3 regions of the Nonomuraea sp. NPDC059194 genome follow, and region 1 is predicted to be linked to each of the others. Evidence: predicted binding sites of a transcription regulator. Region 1 holds the regulator's gene; each other region holds the start of a gene.

Region 1 (6,441 bases):
CCGATCCGGCGGGGGTGCGACGGCTCGTACCGCGTCTTCAGCGACTGCGAAATCAGCTCGGCGAACGACCTGTGCCCCTGCGACACGACGTCGGCCAGCACACCACGCTCGCCGACGTCACCGGGATCGAGTAAGCCACATGACAGGAGATCTGCGGCTACCACCGGAGGATGACGCCGTCGGGGTCGGTCTCGCCGCCAGGTTCATCGTGACGGCCGCCATCACCGTCAGACCACCCTGGTCACTGAGGACACCACCACAACCGCATCATCATTGTGACCGGCGACGTCATCAGCGGACCACGCTCGTCACCGTGAGCGTCGTCTTGGGATCATCCCCGTCGAGGTAGTACGTGAGCGTCGAGCCACATCCACTCGAGGTCGCCTGCCCGTGGCACGGAGTGCGCCGGGAATCCGGGCCGCGTTCCGTCAGCCGTTCGACACCAGGTGGACGGCGGGTAACGACGGTGGGAGCGCGCGGCCGAGCCTCGCCTCGGCCGCGTCCAGCTCCTCCTTCGAGGTGGGCGCGTGGCCCAGCCAGCCGCTCGTGATCGGCACTCGGAACGCCGAACGAGGCATCACCGGATGCGTGGAGAACCGCTCCTCGCTCCAGCACCGCAGGAACGGCAGCCACGTGTCGATGTCCATGCCACTCCTTCGCTTCCCGATGTGAAATCCATCCCACCAGACGGCACCGACAATTTCGGGGCCCCGCCGATGCGCTCCGGCGGGAACTTCGGCGGCATGTTCAGCGGAGGCATCGCCGTACCGCGCCCGAAGATCCTCCCTGCGCGCTCCACGCCGCAGTCAGCACGATGCCGGACACGAGAGACCACCACCGTCGACTGTGCACGGCCTCGGAGAACGCGCGCTTCCCCATCGGGCCTGACTGGCCGGGGTCAGGGCGAGCGGTCCGGGAGGTAGAGGCGCCCGCCCGGGCGGATGAGCGAACTGCTCAACCCGTTGAGCCGCATGATCTCCCGGGCCACAGCAGAAGGGTCGTCGCTCGGAGAGACGGCAGCCGCGATGGTCCACAACGTGTCGCCCTTCTCCACGACCACCCACGGCAGGCCTTCGTGCCCCGCGCCGGTCGTCTCCTGAGCGATGGCCCAGCTGGTGGCCTTGGCGCCGAGCACGAAGCCGCCCAGCGACAGCAGGGCGAACAACCCCACGAGTACGGCCCTCCCCCGCCTCGTCAGCCTCATGGGAGGAGCCTGGATTCGCTCCCCAGGCACCTCCGCCCCGACCAGCCGGAGACCACCCCGCCTCCTGCCCGCGCCCGACCGCACTCCCAGGGCTTTGCGGGTCGGCTCCCGCCTCTCACGGGCCCGGCGGATTCTCTCCCGCTTCTGCCGGACTCGGCGGACCTCCTGCCGGCCTTTCGGTTCCCGGCGCGCCTCACTTCGCGCCCTGCGGGCCTCCAGTCGGCCCTCTGGTTCTCGGCGCGCCTCACCCTGCGCCTCACGAGCCCTGCTGATGCCATCTCGCCCTTCGCGTGCTCGACGGGTTTCGCCCTGCGGCTCATGGAACCAGCGGATATCGCCCCGCACCTCCTGGACCCGGCGGACCTCTCGCCGGGTCTCACGCTGCGCCTCGCGGGCCCGGCCGACGCCCTCTCGCCCTTCGCGTATCCGGCCTGCGCGGGGGCCTGTCTCTGGATCACCCGGTCGAGTCGCGAGTCCTTGTGGCGCGCCCGCTACGGCACCGCCCTTCCGCCGCCATCTCCCCCTGCCCACCGTCCTGCGCCGCCGTCCGTTGCCCTTGCCCTGCGGACGACCCTGCTGCTCCTCCCGCCCGCCACGTGGCCCTTCACCGCGTCCGGTCCTGCCCCGCCGGTCGCCTCGTGCGCCCGATCGGTCGCGCATGCCGTACATCCCCGCCCCCGGATCTTCCTCTGGGTCGGTCGCGCCCATCCGCCCGCCCCGCCCCTGCACCTCCCGGTCGCGGACGACCCGCAACCGCCCGTTACCCGCCCCGCCGCGCCCTGTGGACCGTCCGCCCGGTGCCCCTCGCGACCCGGCGGACCACCCACCCCCGGCCTCGCGTGGACCCGCGGACCGTCCGCCGATCCGCGTGCCCCTGCGAACGTCTTGGCCGACATGGTCGCTCCGACCGTCCTGCTCGCCCTGAGTCTCAACGTGAACCGACGCCCCCGCGCCACGCCGCCTCACCGCGCGAGGCGCCGGGCCGCGCTCTGCCGTACCGCGAAGTGGGGGGACCAGGCGGAGGCGGCGGCCTCCGGGTGCGGGCGGGCGCCGGCGCTCCTCTCTCGTGATGTCAGCGATCAGGGTGAGTTGCTCGTCATGGCCGGTCGAATCTGTCGTTGTGGTCGCCCGCACTGATGACCTCCCGCCACCGTCGACCCAAGGAAAAGGTCAAACAAAGATCAGCGAATCGAACACGGTGTCGATCGAACTCCCGTACGATGTTGTACACCACGTCGCCGAGGATTTCGAGGAAGACTCGAACAATTGTTTGAAGTTGATCTTCATCGGCGGTACGGTCGCTGTGTGCGACATGAAGACCACGGACCGGAAGCTGCGCCGGTGAGGCAGGCCGCCGGGCGAGGAGGAGAGCATGAGCGAGCCGAATGACGGCAATGGCGTCAGCGACCTTGCGGTCCGCCGTCGCGACTCACTGGGTCTGACGCCCAGACAACGCAAGATCCTTGAGGTGATTCGCGACTCGGTGCAGCAACGCGGCTATCCGCCGTCCATGCGCGAGATCGGCGAGGCCGTGCAGCTGACCAGCACGTCCAGCGTGTCGCACCAGCTGACCGCGTTGCAGCGCAAGGGCTACCTGAGGCGTGACCCCCACCGCCCGCGCGCCCTTGAGGTCAGGCTGCCGGGTGAGCCCGTGCTCTGGGTCGACCCCGACGCCCGCGATGACGAGACGCCGGTCAGCAGGCCGACGGCCGCCTACGTGCCACTGGTCGGTCGCATCGCCGCCGGTGGTCCGATCCTGGCCGAGGAGAGTGTCGAGGACGTCTTCGCGCTGCCCAAGCAGCTCGTCGGCGAGGGCACTCTTTTCCTCCTCCAGGTCACCGGTGACTCGATGATCGAGGCGGCGATCGCCGACGGCGACTGGGTGGTCGTACGGCAGCAGCCTGTTGCCGAGAGCGGCGACATCGTGGCAGCCATGATCGATGGCGAGGCGACGGTGAAGACGTTCAAGCGCAAGGACGGCCACATCTGGCTGGTCCCGCACAACGCCAACTACGACCCTATCCCCGGCGACGAGGCCAGCGTGCTGGGCAAGGTCGTCGCGGTTCTCCGCCGCCTCTAGCCGTATCTCGCCACTCGATCGGCCCTCACCTTTCCCGAGGGTCGATCGAGTCGGCGTACCCTCGCGGCGAAGGCGTGGGTCTTCCCCGGCTGGTTCGCAGTGCCAATCAGCGGCGCGGTGCGCGGGTCCCCGATCCTGGGTCGCGGAGCGGCGTGGGCGTGTCGCGAGCGCCGATTCGGGCTGCTGATCAGCGGCGGTGGTCGGGTGGCGGATCACGGAAGGCGTGCTCCCGATCCTGGTCGCGGAGCGGTGTGGGCGTGTCCCGAGCGCGGGTTCGGGGTGCTGAGCAGCGCCGCGATGATCGGCGTGCTCTAGGGGGTGGGCTGGGAGCGGCCCGAGGGTCCCGCGCGCTGATTCGGGGTGCTGAGCGGTGGTCGAGTGGCTGCGGCGGAGTGGTGGGCTCGCGCGTTCCGGACGGGTCTTCGTGTGCGCACAGCACCGCGCCCCCTTCAATGGACGAAAGCCTGCAACCCAGGCCCTTCGGACATTCGGCGCATCCTGGGTGACACTGATCGGGTGGACGATACCTTCCTCCGCCCCACCAAAGACGGCCTGAAATGGGCGAACGCCGGTCCTGACGTCATCGCCTGCTGGATCGCCGACATGGACTTCCCCACCGCCCCCGCGATCGTCGAGGCACTTCAGCGGCGCGCCCGTGGCGACCTCGGGTACCCGACATGGGCGGCCGAACCGCAGGCGGGCCCGCTGGCCGAGACGTTCGCCGAGCGCATGCTCGTCCGGTACGGCTGGGCCGCCGACCCGTCAGCCGTCCGTGCCTTCTCCGACCTCAACCAGGCACTCCAGGTGGTCCTCCACCTCGCCACCGAACCCGGCGACGCGGTCGCGATGCACACCCCGGCGTACCCGCCGTTCCTCGGCACGATCGAGGAGATGGGCCGCATGCTGCGCACCGACCTGTCGGATCTGGCCGGTTGCCGCACGCTCCTCCTGGTCAACCCGCACAACCCGACGGGCAAGGTCTTCACCAGGTCCGAGCTGTCCGCCCTGGCCGAACAGGTGGAACGGCACGACCTGCTGGTCATCTCGGACGAGGTCCACGCCGACCTGGTGTACGCCCCAGCCGAACACATCCCGTTCGCCTCGATCCTGCCCGAACGCACGATCACGCTCACGTCCGCCACCAAGGCCTTCAACCTCGGCGGGGTCCGCTGCGCGCTGGCCCACCTCGGCCCGCCCCGGATCCGCGAGGCGCTCCAGGCACAGCCCTCCTTCCTGTACGGCGCGGCGAACGTGTTCGGCGTCGAGGCCACGGTGGCCGCCTGGAAGCACGCCGACGGATGGCTGCGCGACACCATGACCGTCCTGGACCGCAACCGGCGCCTGATCGCCTCGCGAGTTCCGGGGTACGTGGCGCCTGAGGCTACCTATCTGGCGTGGCTCGACCTGGGGCGTCCGGGGATGACCGAGGTGCTGGAGCGGGAGGCGCGGATCCTGGTGAGCGACGGGGCGGCTTTCGGGCCCGGCGGGGAGACGTTCGTCAGGATCAACTTCGCGACCTCGACGGGGATCGTGAGCGAGGTCCTGGATCGGCTTGGACGGGTGTGCTCGCTCCCGGAGCACGCGCTGCCGTAACTCTGGCCTTGGGCGCGTGTGCTCGATTCCGGAGCACGCGCTGCCGTAACCCTGGCCTTGGGCGTGTGCTCGCTCCCGGAGCACCCGCTACCGTAACCCCGGCCACGGCCACGACACGCGGCGAAGCGGCGGCTCGCGCCCAAGGGGTGCGGGAAGAGTGGCGGTCGCCCATGCGATCAGGGTGGCGGCCTTCTGGCGCGGGAGACAACGGCGCACGATCGAGGCGGGGTCAGTGGCAAGCTCCACAAGCAGACGGCGACGACGGTGGCGCGCGCCCGCCCCTCCAGACACCCGACGGTGTCGGAGTCGCGAGGGGCGGGCGGGTGGCTACTGCGCGGCCGGAGGGAGTTCCGGGGGTGTGGCGGCCGGGTGGTCGTTCAGCGCCGCCAACGCCAGTTCGACCGCCTTCTCCAGTTGCGGGTCCCGCCCCGCCACCCGGTCCTGGGGCGTGATGACCACCTCGACGTCAGGGTCGACGCCGTAGTTCTCCAACTTCCACCCCTCGCCGTCCAGCCAGAACGAGTACCGGGGCTGGGTGACGAGCGTGCCGTCCACCAGCTGGTACCGTCCGTCGATCCCGATCACCCCGCCCCACGTGCGGGTGCCGACCAGGGGTCCGAGCCGACGGTGCTTGATGCCCGCGCTGACGATGTCCCCGTCGGACCCCGCGAACTCGTCGGTGACCGCGACGATCGGGCCGCGGGGGGAGTCCTCGGGGTAGCGCATCGGCTCGTAGCCTCGCGAGATCGCCCACCCTGACACCTTGCGCGACAGCTTCTCCAGCACCAGTTCGGAGGTGTGCCCGCCACTGTTGCCGCGCACGTCCACGATCAGCCCTTCCTGCGGCATCTCGGTGCGCAGGTCGCGGTGGAACTGGGCCCAGCCGCTGGCCACCATGTCGGGCACGTGCAGGTAGCCGAGCCGGCCGCCGGAGGCCTGCCTGACGTAGGCGCGCCGGTTCTCCACCCAGTCGTGGTAGCGCAGCGCGGTCTCGTCGGACAGCGGCGTCACGACCACACGTCGGGTGTCACCGCCGGAGGCGGGCCTGATCGTCAGCTCGACGGGCTGCTCGGCCGTACCGGCGAGGAGGGGGTGCGGGCCGCGCACCGGGTCGACGGGCCGGCCGCCGACGGCGACGATCGCGTCACCCTCGCGGACGGCGACGCCGGGGGCCAGCAGCGGCGAGCGGGCGGCGTGGTCGGAGGACTCGCCCGGCAGGATCCTGGTGACGACCCACGAGCCGTCCTGGAGGGCGAGGTCGGCACCGAGCAGTCCCTGGCGCCGCTTGGGGTCGATGGCGCCGCCGTTGGGACGGGCGTAGGCGTGGGAGGTGGCCAGTTCGCCCTGCACCTCCCACAGCAGGTCGATCAGCTCGGAGTGGGCGCCGATGCGTTCGACCAGCGGCGCGTAGCGGGCCAGGGTGGCGGGCCAGTCGACGCCGTTCATGTCCTCGCGCCAGAAGTGGTCGCGCATGAGGCGTCCTGCCTCGTGGTAGGCCTGCCGCCACTCGGCCACCGGGTCGACGGTGACGGTGATCCGGTCGAGGTCGATGGTGATGACCTCG
Region 2 (6,441 bases), on a different contig from region 1:
GTGCCCAACGACAACATCGAGCGGGCCCGCAAGCGCGGCGGCGGCCTCGAGGCCGGCGGCGCCGACTGGCAGACCATCATGTACGAGGGCTACGCGCCCGGCGGCGTCGCGGTGCTCATCGAATGCCTCACCGACAACCGCAACCGCGCCGCCTCCGAGGTCCGCGTCGCGCTGACCCGCAACGGCGGCTCGCTGGCCGACCCCGGCTCGGTGTCGTACATGTTCAACCGCAAGGGCGTCGTGATCGTGCCCAAGGACGGGCTGTCGGAGGACGACGTGCTCGTCGCCGTGCTGGAGGCCGGCGCCGAGGAGGTCAACGACCTGGGCGAGTCGTTCGAGGTCGTCTCCGAGGCCGGTGACCTGGTGCCGGTGCGCAAGGCGCTGCAGGAGGCGGGCATCGACTACGACTCGGCCGAGTCGAGCTTCCTGCCGACGCTGAACGTCCCGCTCGACGAGGACGGCGCGCGCAAGGTCTTCCGCCTGATCGACGCGCTCGAAGACAGCGACGATGTGCAGAACGTCTGGGCCAACTTCGATGTCAGCGACGACATCATGGAGAAGCTCGACGCCTGAAACGGTTCGCCAGGCGTGTCCCGGGGTGCGTAGGTTGACCTGCTGTGGAGATTCGAGACCTGACCCCGGACGACCTCGACGCCGTCCTCGACACCCGCATGCGGTCCTTCGGTCCGCTGCCCGACGACTCCGTCGACGCCTGGCGCGCGACGGCGCTGGCCACCATGGAGCGGGGGCGCTATCTCGGCGTCTTCGACGGCTCCAGACTGGCCGGCGCCGGCCGGCTCACCGGCTTCACCCAGTGGTGGTACGGCAGGCCGCAGCCGATGGCGGGGGTCGCGGGCGTGGTCGTCAACCCTGAAGACCGCGGGCGCGGCGTGGGCAGGCAGCTCATGCGCGCCATCCTCACCAGGGCCGCCGACCTCGGCGACGCGGTCTCCGCGCTCTACCCCGCCACCACGCCGATCTACCGCTCGCTCGGCTGGGAGCACGCGGGCGCGGAGAGCATCCTCACGCTGTCGCCCGAGGCGCTGCGCGCCATCCGCCCCACCGAGCCGGTCAAACTGCGCAGGATGGGCCCTGACGACGCCGCCGAGGTGATCGCGATCGTCGGCCGCGTCCACGCCGCCAACCGGGCCAGCGGCCCCATCGGCTGGGACGAGGCCGCCTGGCGGCGCTACCTCGACAACGAGGCCGACTTCCTCTACCTGGCCGACGACGGCTTCGTCGGCTACTCCTGGGAGGACGGCGACATCTCCCTCGACTACCTGCTGGCCGGTTCGGAGGCGACCGCCCGCGCGCTGTGGTCGCTGGTCGGCACCTCCTCCTCGGTCGCAGGCAAGGTCACGGCGGTGCTCGCGCCCGACGACCCCGTGCTGTGGCTGCTGCGCGAACGGGCGAAGGAGGAGATCAAGCAGACGAGGTGGATGTTCCGCGTCGTGGACGTTGTCGCCGCGATCGCCAGGCGCGGCTTCCCCTCGGTGGTCACGGCTGACGCCGTCATCACGGTCGACGACCCCGAGCGCCCGGCCAATACCGGCACCTGGCGGCTGGAGATCTCCGGCGGCTCGGGTACGGCGAGCGCGGCCGAGGGGGAGGGGCCGCGCCTGTCCGTCAACGGCCTGTCGGCGCTGTATGCGGGGATTCCCACCTCGACGCTGCGGGTCGGCGGCATGCTCTCCGGCTCCGAGGAGTTCGACGAGGCGCTGGACGCGGCGTTCGCCGGCACGCCGTACATGATCGACTACTTCTGATCCCTGCCGGGCAGCCGCCTGCACGGCGCGTGTTCGCCGTGCGCGACCGGCCCAACCAGGGTAGAGTTCGCTGCCGAACAGATGTTCGGCAGCGAACGGAGGGCGGGCCGTGCGGGTGATGGGCGTCGACCCAGGGCTGACCAGATGCGGCCTCGGAGCCGTCGAGGGCCGCCCTGGCGCGCAGCTCAAGCTCATCGCGGTCGGCGTGGTGCGCACCGCGGCCTCCGACGAGCTCGGCGCCAGGCTGGTCGGCATCGAGCGCGGCATCGAGCAGTGGCTCGACGAGGTGCGACCCGACGCGGTCGCCGTCGAGCGCGTCTTCGCCCAGCACAACGTCCGCACCGTGATGGGCACCGCCCAGGCGGCCGGCATCGCCGTGCTCTGCGCGGCCAGGCGCGGCCTGCCCGTGGCGCTCCACACGCCCTCGGAGGTCAAGGCCGCCATCACCGGCAGCGGCACCGCCGACAAGAAGCAGATCGGCGCCATGGTCACCAGGCTGCTGCGGCTGACCGAGATGCCCAAGCCCGCCGACGCGGCCGACGCGCTCGCCCTGGCCATCTGCCACACCTGGCGGGGCGGCACCCAGAGCAGGCTGGCCGAGGCGCTGGCCAAGGCATCGAGAGGACGTGCGCTGTGATCGCGTCGGTTTCCGGGGTCGTGGCCGCCGTCGCGCCCGACTCGGCCGTGCTCGAGGTCGGCGGGGTGGGCGTGCTCGTGCACTGCACGCCAGGCACGCTGGCCACCCTGCGGATCGGCGAGCACGGCAGGCTGGCCACGTGCCTCGTCGTCAGGGAGGAGTCACTCACCCTGTACGGCTTCGCCACCGACGACGAGCGCACCGTCTTCGAGCTGGTCCAGACGGCCAGCGGCGTGGGCCCGAAGCTGGCGCTGGCCATGCTGGCCGTCCACACCCCCAACTCCCTGCGCGTCGCCGTCGCCTCCGCCGACCTCAAGGCGCTGACCAGGATCCCCGGCATCGGCCAGAAGGGCGCCCAGCGCATCGTGCTGGAGCTGAAGGACAAGCTCGGCACGCCGGAGGAGGCGGTCAACGCCGCGCTCAACGGCGCCGCCGCCATCCCGCTGTGGCGCGAGCAGGTCCACTCGGGCCTGGTCGGGCTCGGCTACTCCACCAAGGACGCCGACGAGGCGATCGCCCTGGTGGAGCCGCAGGCCGACACCGAGGTCGCGGCGGGCAGGCAGCCGCAGGTGGCGATGCTGCTCAAGGCGGCGCTCAGAGTGCTGAGCATCCGATGAGGCGGGCGGGCGCCTGGCGCGGCCGCGCGAACGGCGATAGGGAGGAGCGGTGAGCATCGAGCGCGACCTGGTGTCGCCCGACGCCGAGGGCGACGAACTGCAGATCGAGGCGGCCCTGCGGCCGAAACGCCTGGCCGACTTCATCGGTCAGGCGCGGGTGCGCGAGCAGCTCTCCCTGGTGCTGGAGAGCGCGCTCAAGCGCAACAGGCCACCCGACCACGTGCTGATGAGCGGCTCGCCGGGGCTGGGCAAGACCACCCTCGCCATGATCATCGCCGTCGAGCTCGGCGCCCCGCTGCGCATCACCTCGGGCCCCGCGCTGGAGCGGGCGGGCGACCTGGCGGCGATCCTGTCGACGCTGACCGAGGGCGAGGTGCTGTTCATCGACGAGATCCACCGGATGGCCCGCCCCGCCGAGGAGATGCTCTACCTCGCGATGGAGGACTTCAGGGTCGACATCATCGTCGGCAAGGGCCCGGGTGCGACCGCGATCCCGCTGGAGATCGCGCCCTTCACCCTCGTGGGCGCGACGACCAGGGCAGGCCTGCTGCCCGCCCCGCTGCGCGACCGGTTCGGCTTCACCGCCCACATGGACTTCTACGAGGTCGCCGAGCTCGAACAGGTGCTGCGCCGCTCCTCCAGGCTGCTCGGAGTGTCGCTGCCGGAGGAGGGCGCCCACGAGATCGCCAGGCGCTCACGCGGCACGCCGCGCATCGCCAACCGGCTGCTGCGCAGGGTGCGCGACTTCTCCGACGTGCGCTCCGACGGCGTCATCACCCGCGACATCGCCTCGGCCGCCCTCAACCTCTACGAGGTCGACGCCGAGGGCCTCGACCGGCTCGACCGGGCGGTGCTCGGCGTGCTGCTGCGCAAGTTCGGCGGCGGACCGGTCGGGCTCTCGACGCTGGCGGTGGCCGTGGGGGAGGAGCCGGAGACGGTCGAGGTGGTGGCCGAGCCGTTCCTCGTACGCCAGGGGCTGCTGGCCCGCACGCCGCGTGGGCGGGTCGCCACGAGCGCCGCCTGGCTGCACCTGGGGCTCACCCCGCCGCCGGACGCGCCCTTCTGACCGGGCTCGGTTTGTCGGCGAATCTGTCAGGATGGAATTCTGACGGGTCGGCCGTCCTCAGGGGTGGCGCAAGCGGTCACAGAACGGTTGCAAGCATTGCGAATTGGGAACTTCCCCGCGCGCCGAATCGCTGCCTCGTTGCCGGGTTTCGCAACAACCGCCTACACTCCGTGGCTTGGCTGGCTGTGTAAGCTGATGGGCTGAGCGGCGCGGCCCTCGACGCAACGCATGGAATTTCCGGCTCGAAGCCGGTGTCATCATCTTGATAGACGATGGAAGGTCGCCCTCGTGGACTCAGCAACGCTCATGAACATCCTGCCGCTTGTCCTGCTGGTGGTGGTGTTCTACTTCCTGCTCATCAGGCCGCAGCGCAAGCGGCAGCAGGAAGCCGCTCAGATGCAGAACTCCCTTGCGCCCGGCGCCCGGGTCATGACCACCACCGGTCTGTTCGCCACCGTGGTCGCGGTCGACAACGAGGACGTCATCCTCGAGGTCGCGCCCGGCATCGAGACGCGCTGGGTGAAGGCGGCCATCGGCCGCGTCCTCACCCCGACCGTCGATGACAAGGTCGCCGGCACGGCGGTCTCCGACACGACGGCGTCCGAGGCGGGGGAGACCAAGGGCTCCGACGAGCCGGTCGATCGCAACAACGACGAGGACACGAATAGCAAGAAGTCCTGACTAGGCTTGCGGCAAACCTCTAACTGAAAGAACAGACGACCAGTGGCCCGACCGACCAGCGGCCAGAGCAAGCCGGGGCGCACGCTCCTGTTGCTCCTGGCGCTCATCCTCGCCATGGGCGGGGCGATGTTCCTGCAGCCGGCGTTCACGCCGAAGCTCGGACTCGACCTCGCGGGCGGCACGACGGCGACGCTGTCGCCGATCACTCCGAACGGCTCTCCCCCCTCTGAAGAGAGTCTCAACCTCGCCGTCAACATCATCCGTGACCGGGTGAACGGCACCGGAATCTCCGACGCGGAGGTCGCCAAGTCGGGCGACAACATCGTCATCTCGGTTCCCGGCGCGGGCAAGGACGAGGTCATCAAGCTGGTCGGCACCACGGCGGAGCTGCGCTTCCGCCAGGTCCTGGCCGCCGAGGCGGCCCAGCCGCAGCCGAGCACCATGCCCACCCAGGCGCCGACGCCCGCGGGCAGCGGCCAGCCTTCCACGCAGCCGAGCGGGCAGGCCTCCACCCAGCCGAGCGTCCAGCCGTCGGCCAACGCCCCCGCGCCCAGCGCCTCGCCGACGGGCAAGGCCCTGTCGTCCGCGCTGACCTCGCCCAACCCGTCTCCCTCCGCCTCGGCGGGCGCCGAGCAGCAGGGCGAGGACAGGTCGCAGGACAAGGGCCAGAACAACCAGAACAAGGCCCAGGACAACAAGGCCCAGGACAACAAGGGTCAGAACGCCAAGGCGACGCCGTCCGCGGCGCCCAGCGCCCAGCCGAGCGCGCAGCCGGCGCAGGACCCCGCGCTCCAGGGCATCGACCCCGCGCTCGTCAAGCAGTTCAACGAGCTCGACTGCGCCAAGAACAAGAACCTGGGCGTCCAGGACGACCCGAGCAAGCCGTACGTCACCTGTGACCAGGACGGCACCGCCAAGTACATCCTGGACAAGGCCAGGGTCGTCGGCACCGACATCGACACCGCCAGCGCCGGGGTGCAGCAGACCACCGGCCAGTGGGTCGTCCAGCTCAACTTCAAGGCCAGCGGCGCCACGGCCTGGTCGCAGCTGACCACCGAGGCCTACCAGGCCCAGGCGCCGCGCAACATGGTCGCCGTGGTCCTCGACGGTGTGGTCATCACCGCGCCGAACATCAACGAGCCGATCCCCGGCGGGCGTGCCGAGATCTCCGGTAGCTTCACCCAGGACACCGCGACCCAGCTGGCCGACCAGCTGAAGTACGGCGCGCTGCCGCTGAAGTTCGTGCGCAGCTCCATCGACACGATCTCCTCGACCCTCGGCGCGGACCAGCTGATGGGCGGCCTCATCGCCGGCGCCATCGGCCTCGGCCTGGTGGTCATCTACTCGCTGCTCTACTACCGGGGCCTCGGTTTGGTCGCGGTGCTCAGCCTCGCGGTCGCCTCGATCATCACCTACGAGGCGGTCGTGCTGCTCGGCACCTACGCCGGCTTCGGCCTGTCGCTGCCGCACATCATCGGCCTGGTGGTCTCGATCGGCATCACGGCCGACTCCTTCATCGTCTACTTCGAACGAATAAGAGACGAGATGAAGGAAGGCAGGCGCACGCTGCGCGCCGCCGTCGAGATCGCCTGGGTGCGCGCGCGGCGCACGATCCTGATCGCCGACGCGGTCATGTTCATCGCCGCCATCGTGCTCTACTTCCTGGCCGTCGGC
Region 3 (6,441 bases), on a different contig from region 1:
ACGCCGCCGATGATCAGAACGAACGCCAGGGCCTTGCCGAGCGTCATCGCCTCGTCGAAGATCACGGTGCCGAGCACGACGGTGCCGACGGAGCCGATGCCGGTCCACACGGTGTAGCCGACGCCGACGTCGAGCGTCTTGAGCGCGAGGCTGAGGAAGAAGATCCCGCCGGCCGCCGCGGCGATGGTGAGCAACGAGGGGCCGAGCACGGTGAAGCCTTCGGTGGCGTTGGTGGCGAGGGCGAAGACCACCTCGAACACGGCGGCGACGAGCAAGTAGATCCAAGCCATGGGGATTCCTTCATTTGTTTGCTTGTGCATGCATATTCTGTGCATACATATAGAGTGGATGTCAACACAGAAGGAGGGCCGGATGGCGACGCTCGACGACGACATGTGGGTCGGGGTGGTACGGCTGCACGCCAGGGTGGAGCACGAGCTGGCGAGCGCGTTGCAGCGGCACGGTCTCGGACTGTCGGAGTACAGGGCGCTCTGCCACCTGTCCACGGCCGCCGGTGGCGAGCTGCGCATGCAGGAGCTGGCCGACCTGCTCGGGCTCAACCAGAGCTCGGTCACCCGCCTGGTCGGGCGCCTGGAGGCATCCGGTCTGACCCGCCGCGACCTGTGCGCGAACGACCGCCGGGGCGTCTACACCGTGATCACCGAGGCGGGTAGGGAGCGCAAGAGCGGGGCGAGCGCCACCTATGAGGACACCCTCACGGCGGCTCTCGACCGGGCCGCCGCCGAAGGACTGGGGTCCACCGTGGAGGGCCTGCGGGCGGCTTTCGTTGGCTAGATCGCCTTCGTCGTTTAGGTCGCCTGGGTTACCTGGGTCGTCGGTTTGGTCGGTTCGGTGAGGGAGGTGTGGAGGGCCTCCGCCGTACCGGCGAGATCGTCGGCGTGCCCCTGGCCGCCGGGAGACCACAGGAAGACCCACGCTTTCGCGGCAGGGGTGGCGAAGATGATGGTCTGACGGCCCGTGCGCGGGTGCCACACCCACAGCACGGGGTCGTCGCCGCCGACCATGCGCCCGACGAGCCCGCAGCCGGGGAGCAACGCCGCCAGCGACTCCAGATGGGCGCGCCGCTGCCCGGTGTACGTGCTCTTCACGACCCCGCCTCTCGACCTTTTCCTCAGGATCTCCCCAGGTCAGCGCCATGGCAACAGGCCCGGCGTATTGTCAGGGAATGTCGGCGGGGCTCGGTGCGACGGTTGGCGTGTTCGGGGCGCGATCGAACAGCCGTTCGGCTACCATGAGAAGCGCCGAACCGCGGCTTCCCTCGGGTCGGCGGAAAATTGTCGGTCCCACGGCGTAGCTTTCACTCGACCGACCAGACCACGACCCTCCGGGGAGTTCCCATGGCTATCAACGACCGCGAGAAGGCCCTTGAGACTGCCCTCGCACAGATCGAGCGGCAGTTCGGCAAGGGCTCCGTCATGCGCCTCGGCGATGACGCCAGGGCTCCCATCGAGGTGACCCCGACCGGTTCGATCGCGCTCGACGTGGCCCTCGGCATCGGCGGCTTCCCCAGAGGCCGCATCGTCGAGGTCTACGGTCCTGAGTCCAGCGGTAAGACCACGGTGGCGCTGCACGCGGTGGCCAACGCGCAGCGGGCCGGCGGCATCGCCGCCTTCATCGACGCCGAGCACGCCCTCGACCCCGAATACGCCAAGAAGCTCGGCGTCGACACCGACGCCCTGCTCGTCTCCCAGCCCGACACGGGTGAGCAGGCGCTCGAGATCGCCGACATGCTGATCCGCTCGGGCGCCGTCGACATCATCGTCATCGACTCGGTCGCGGCCCTGGTGCCCAAGGCCGAAATCGAGGGCGAGATGGGCGACAGCCATGTCGGCCTCCAGGCGCGACTGATGTCCCAGGCGCTGCGCAAGGTCGCGGGCGCGCTCAACAGCACGGGCACAACCGCCATCTTCATCAACCAGCTCCGCGAGAAGATCGGCGTCATGTTCGGCTCGCCCGAGACCACGACCGGTGGTAAGGCGCTGAAGTTCTACGCCTCGGTCCGCCTCGACATCCGCCGCATCGAGACGCTGAAGGACGGCACGGAGGCGGTCGGCAACCGCACCCGCGTCAAGGTCGTCAAGAACAAGATGGCGCCGCCCTTCCGCGTCGCCGACTTCGACATCCTGTACGGCGTGGGCATCTCCCGCGAGGGCGGCCTCATCGACATGGGTGTGGAGCACGGCTTCGTCCGCAAGTCGGGCGCCTGGTACACCTACGAGGGCGACCAGCTCGGCCAGGGCAAGGAGAACGCGCGTAACTTCCTGCGCAACCACCCGGACGTGGCCAACGAGATCGAGAAGAAGATCAAGGAGAAGCTCGGTGTGGGCCCGCGCGTCGACGCCCCCGCCGAGGCAGCCGCTCCTGCTGCCCCTCCGGCCCCCGCCACCTCGGGCCGCGGCTCCAAGGCCTCCACGCCCAAGCCTGGTGACGTCTGATCCGGCCTGAGTCATGAGCCTGTCGTCGGACCCTGACCAGCGGCCACCCGGCACCACCCCGGAGCCGCCCCCGCCCAACCCCACGACCCCTCCGTGGGGCGGCCAGGGTCCCGACAGCTCTCTTACTGAGGTCGTACCCGGCCCCGTTGAGGGCCTTTCGCCCTCGACTCCCGGCAGCTCCATCCCCGAGGCCACGCACGGTCCCCTCGGCGACCCTTCGACCAACCCAGCAGATGGTCAGCCGCCCGGCAAGAGCGCCACCTCCCCGGCCGAACCGGAGGGTCACCTTGGCCTGGACGGTCAGCGTCTCGGCGAGAGCGCCACCGCCTGGGCCGAGTCAGAGGGTCGCCTTGGCCTGGATGGTCAGCCTCCCGGCGGGAGCGCCGCCACCCGGGCCGAGCCGGAGGGCTACCTCGGCATGAACTCCGGCAGGGGCACTGCCGACGACGCGGACGATCGAGATCGGGGTCCCCGCAGCCCATCCAACTGGAGCGCCGACCACCCCGAAGACGCGGACAGTGGAGACCGAGGTCCTCGCAGCCCGTCCGCTTGGAGCGCCGACCACCCCGAAGACGCGGACAGTGGAGACCGAGGTCCCCGCAGCCCGTCCAACTGGAGCGCCGACCAGACCTCCAGCGATCGCATGCCCAACGACAGCGTCCCCAGTGACCCCGCCTCGAACGCCGGCGCCACTGACGGCCAGAGCGCCGGCGACCAGGGATCCACCGAAGGGGCCACCACCGACCGAGCACCTGACGGCTGGAACCCGCGTGACACTTGGGCCACGAGAAACGCTGACACCTGGGATACCCGGGGCTCCAACGGCTGGGGCCCGAGCGATCGCATGGACTCGGGTCCCTGGTGCCCCGGTGCTGGTGAGCATTCCGCCGGTCAGGGTTCGAGTGATCGTGAGCAGTCTGATGGTTGGGGTCCGGGCGTTCGTGGGGACGCGGGCGCCTGGGACGTAGGTGATCGTGGGTTGTCCGGCGGCTGGGGTCCGGGTGACCTTGAGCAGTCCAGCGGTCGGGGTTCGGGCGACGCAGGGCAGTCTGGCGGCTGGGCTCAGGCCGACGCCGGGCAAACTGATGGTTGGGGTCCGGGCGTTCGTGGATACGCGGGCGCCGGGGGCGTAGGTGATCGTGGGTTGTCCAGCGGTTGGGGACCGGGCGACCCTGGGCAGTCCGGCGGCTGGGGTTCGGGCTCTGGGGCTTGGACCTCCGGAGCCTGGGACACGAACGGCTCCGGCTCGGACGCCTGGAGCCAGATCCCCGACGGAGTGGCCGACCTCGCCGCGCCCCGGCCCGCCCGATCGGGCCGCCCCGCCTGGGCGCCTCCGGAAGGCGACCCCGCCCCCGCATGGCCGTTCGCGGAAACCGGCCCTGCATGGACGCCCACCCGCACGGCCACCCCTGCCGACGACGTCCCAGCCGACGAAGAAGCGGCGACCACGTCGGAGGGGCCATACCTCCGCACCCCGGAAGACCTCCGTGACGGCGAGGCCCGTGAAGACGACACCGGGAACGATGGCGGCGAAGACGACACTGTGCACGGCAACCGGGAAGTCGGCACTTGGGAAGTCGGCGTGAATGATGCTCGTGACCATGGTGCTGAGGGCTATGGCCGTGAGGATGGCGTCCCGAATGACGATCGCGAAGACGGCGGCACAGGGCACCAGGGCCGTGAAGGCGGCCGGAATGGTGGCCGTGGAGACGGAGTCGGGCGCAGCAACCGTGGAGACGGTATCGGAAGTGCCCGTGAAGACGGCGGCAACGGGAACCACGGTCATGAAGGCGGCTGGAATGGTGCCCGCGAAGAAGGCGCCGGGCGCTATGCCGATCAAGAGGGCGTCCGAAATGACGCTCGTGAAGACGGCGGCACCAGGCACCACGGCCGTGAACAAGGGGGCACGTCGGCCGACTCCGTCTCCCGATCGTGGTCGGCGGGCCGAGGGCAGAAGAGGCTGGCCGAGTCGCCTACCGATGGGGCCGATCATCCAGGAGCGTCACACGACTGGGGTGCGTGGCCGGACATCGCGCAGCGAGAGCCCCGTCCGAAGCGTCGATCCCGCATGGGCTCATCGTCGGGTGCGTGGGCCGTTCCCGACGGAGGGCTCGGCTCGGGCGATGACGGGAGCCGCTCATACGAGTGGCTGGACTCGGGTGACGACGGGGACCGGCGGTATGGGGGGCTGGAATCCGGAGACGACGGCGACTACCCGAACAGGGGGCTTGGTTCGGGAGACGACGGCTCGCCGGGTCGTCGCAGGACATCGCGCTCCCGCAAGGGGTCGCGCCGCAACCGCGACTCCGGCTGGCCTGACCGAGACTCAGGAATGCGATCCGCCCAGGGCACTTCCGAAAGTGATGCGTCGTCATCCGGTGGCTGGGGGTCCGGTCGTTCCCGGGGGCGCGACGGATCCGACGCTGGCCGAGCTCAAGCACGAGACGCTGGCCCCACTCAAGCGCGAGACTCTGCCCGGGCTCAAGCGCGAGACGCTGGCCCCACTCAAGCGCGAGACTCTGCCCGGGCTCAAGCGCGAGACTCTGCCCGGGCTCAAGCGCGAGACTCTGCCCGGGCTCAAGCGCGAGAGGCTGGCCGGGCTCAAGCGCGAGACGGCTTCGGTTCAGGCCGGCGAGGCTTCGGTGGTTCCGGCTCCGGTGGGGGAGGAGGTCGTGACGAATTCGATTCCATCGGCGAGGCACCAGAGTGGGCCAGAGAAGAGGGAGCGTCGACCGATCTGGCGCCTGATGCCGGGTGGCCTGCGCCGACCCACCGAAACGACAGTCCCACCGCCTCACGGGCGTCCATTTCCAGGGGCATAGGTGGATCGTCGGCGGGGGGTTCCGCAGGATGGCCAAAGGTCGTTCCGCGCAACCGCAACGCAGGGAACGAGCACCGGAACGATTCCGGAAGCGAGCCAACCGGCGAGGCGCAGCGGGACGCCGCTCCCGACCATGCGGTGGGTGTTCCTCCCGAGCGTCAGGCTGGGCGATGGCAGGAGGGTGGCTTCCTGTCCGAAGAGGCCGGTGAGGGTGGACGGGGTTCCGCTGGTGCCGGGCGGCGGTCGGGTCCTGAACAGGGCGGCTGGTCGGGGGGTCTCTTCGGTGACAGGCCGGGAGATCCTTCTGGCGAGGCGCCAGGAGACGGGGACGAGAGACCGGGGTCGGAGGACGGGACCGCCGCAGGGCGGCGAAAGGGCCGAGGCAGGCGCGGGGAAGGCTCGCGGCGACGGGTCGGGAGAGCGCGCTCGGCGGGATGGGCGGAGGGGCCGCAAGAGGGCTCCGGTCCCGAGGCGGACCCTGAGTCGGTCGCCAGGGCCATCTGCCTGAGGCTGCTCACCATGGCGCCGAAGACGCGGGCGCAGCTCGCCGAGGCGTTGCGGAAGCGCGACGTGCCCAAGGACGCGGCCGACGCCGTGCTGGATCGGTTCACGGAGCTTGGGCTGATCAACGACGAGGCGTTCGCGGAGGCGTGGGTGGACTCGCGGCACCATGGTCGTGGTCTCGCACGGCGGGCGCTGGCGGCGGAGTTGCGGCACAGGGGTGTGGACGGCGACACGGTCAGCGAGGCCGTCGAACGGGTCGACGACGATCAGGAGGTCGAGACGGCGCGCAGGCTGGTGGAACGCAAGCTCGCGTCAACCCGCGGGCTGGATCCGCAGGCCCGAACCCGGCGGTTGGCGGGGATGCTGGCCAGGAAGGGATACGGGGCCGGGGTGGCCTACCGGGTGGTTCGCGAGGCGCTGGAGAACGAGGGTGTCGCTGTGGAGGAGGACTATCCCCCGGTGTGACGGCATCACTCCCCAGCGCCACACGACCGGAAGCCTGCGCGGCCGCGCAATTCACCGGCGGCAAACTCGGTTGAGCGGCTATCGCGGATCGGGCGCATCCCGGTCGGGCGGGCCGGGTGGTGGGAGGACCGCGTTGCCCTGGTGGCCGACCTGCGTGGCAGCCAGGGCGTGGACGCGTTCCAGGAATGCCTCGAA

What was found. The regulator LexA, encoded in region 1, represses DNA repair genes until DNA is damaged. The targets are predictions, from matches to a motif close to TCGAACANNTGTTCGA.
Region 2: a site for LexA is predicted at 1,840-1,855, ahead of ruvC (crossover junction endodeoxyribonuclease RuvC). Genes of this name have one in related genera too.
Region 3: a site for LexA is predicted at 1,232-1,247, ahead of recA (recombinase RecA). Genes of this name have one in related genera too.

Annotation. Positions count from the first base shown of each region.
Region 1 covers NZ_JBHZBH010000032.1:16,429-22,869, reverse strand. The annotation lists gene ACFXJ8_RS31600 (hypothetical protein) at 429-647, opposite strand; gene ACFXJ8_RS31595 (LysM peptidoglycan-binding domain-containing protein) at 899-1,204, opposite strand; gene ACFXJ8_RS31590 (hypothetical protein) at 2,325-2,549, shown strand; gene lexA (transcriptional repressor LexA) at 2,577-3,284, shown strand; gene ACFXJ8_RS31580 (MalY/PatB family protein) at 3,801-4,877, shown strand; gene ACFXJ8_RS31575 (PDZ domain-containing protein) at 5,205-6,441, opposite strand, start outside.
Region 2 covers NZ_JBHZBH010000014.1:123,492-129,932, forward strand. The annotation lists gene ACFXJ8_RS19255 (YebC/PmpR family DNA-binding transcriptional regulator) at 1-573, shown strand, start outside; gene eis (enhanced intracellular survival protein Eis) at 618-1,766, shown strand; gene ruvC (crossover junction endodeoxyribonuclease RuvC) at 1,876-2,403, shown strand; gene ruvA (Holliday junction branch migration protein RuvA) at 2,400-3,020, shown strand; gene ruvB (Holliday junction branch migration DNA helicase RuvB) at 3,070-4,086, shown strand; gene yajC (preprotein translocase subunit YajC) at 4,375-4,767, shown strand; gene secD (protein translocase subunit SecD) at 4,810-6,441, shown strand, end outside.
Region 3 covers NZ_JBHZBH010000005.1:166,004-172,444, reverse strand. The annotation lists gene ACFXJ8_RS09790 (DMT family transporter) at 1-290, opposite strand, end outside; gene ACFXJ8_RS09785 (MarR family winged helix-turn-helix transcriptional regulator) at 373-795, shown strand; gene ACFXJ8_RS09780 (hypothetical protein) at 810-1,109, opposite strand; gene recA (recombinase RecA) at 1,359-2,456, shown strand; gene ACFXJ8_RS09770 (regulatory protein RecX) at 5,776-6,246, shown strand; gene ACFXJ8_RS09765 (alpha/beta hydrolase) at 6,325-6,441, opposite strand, start outside.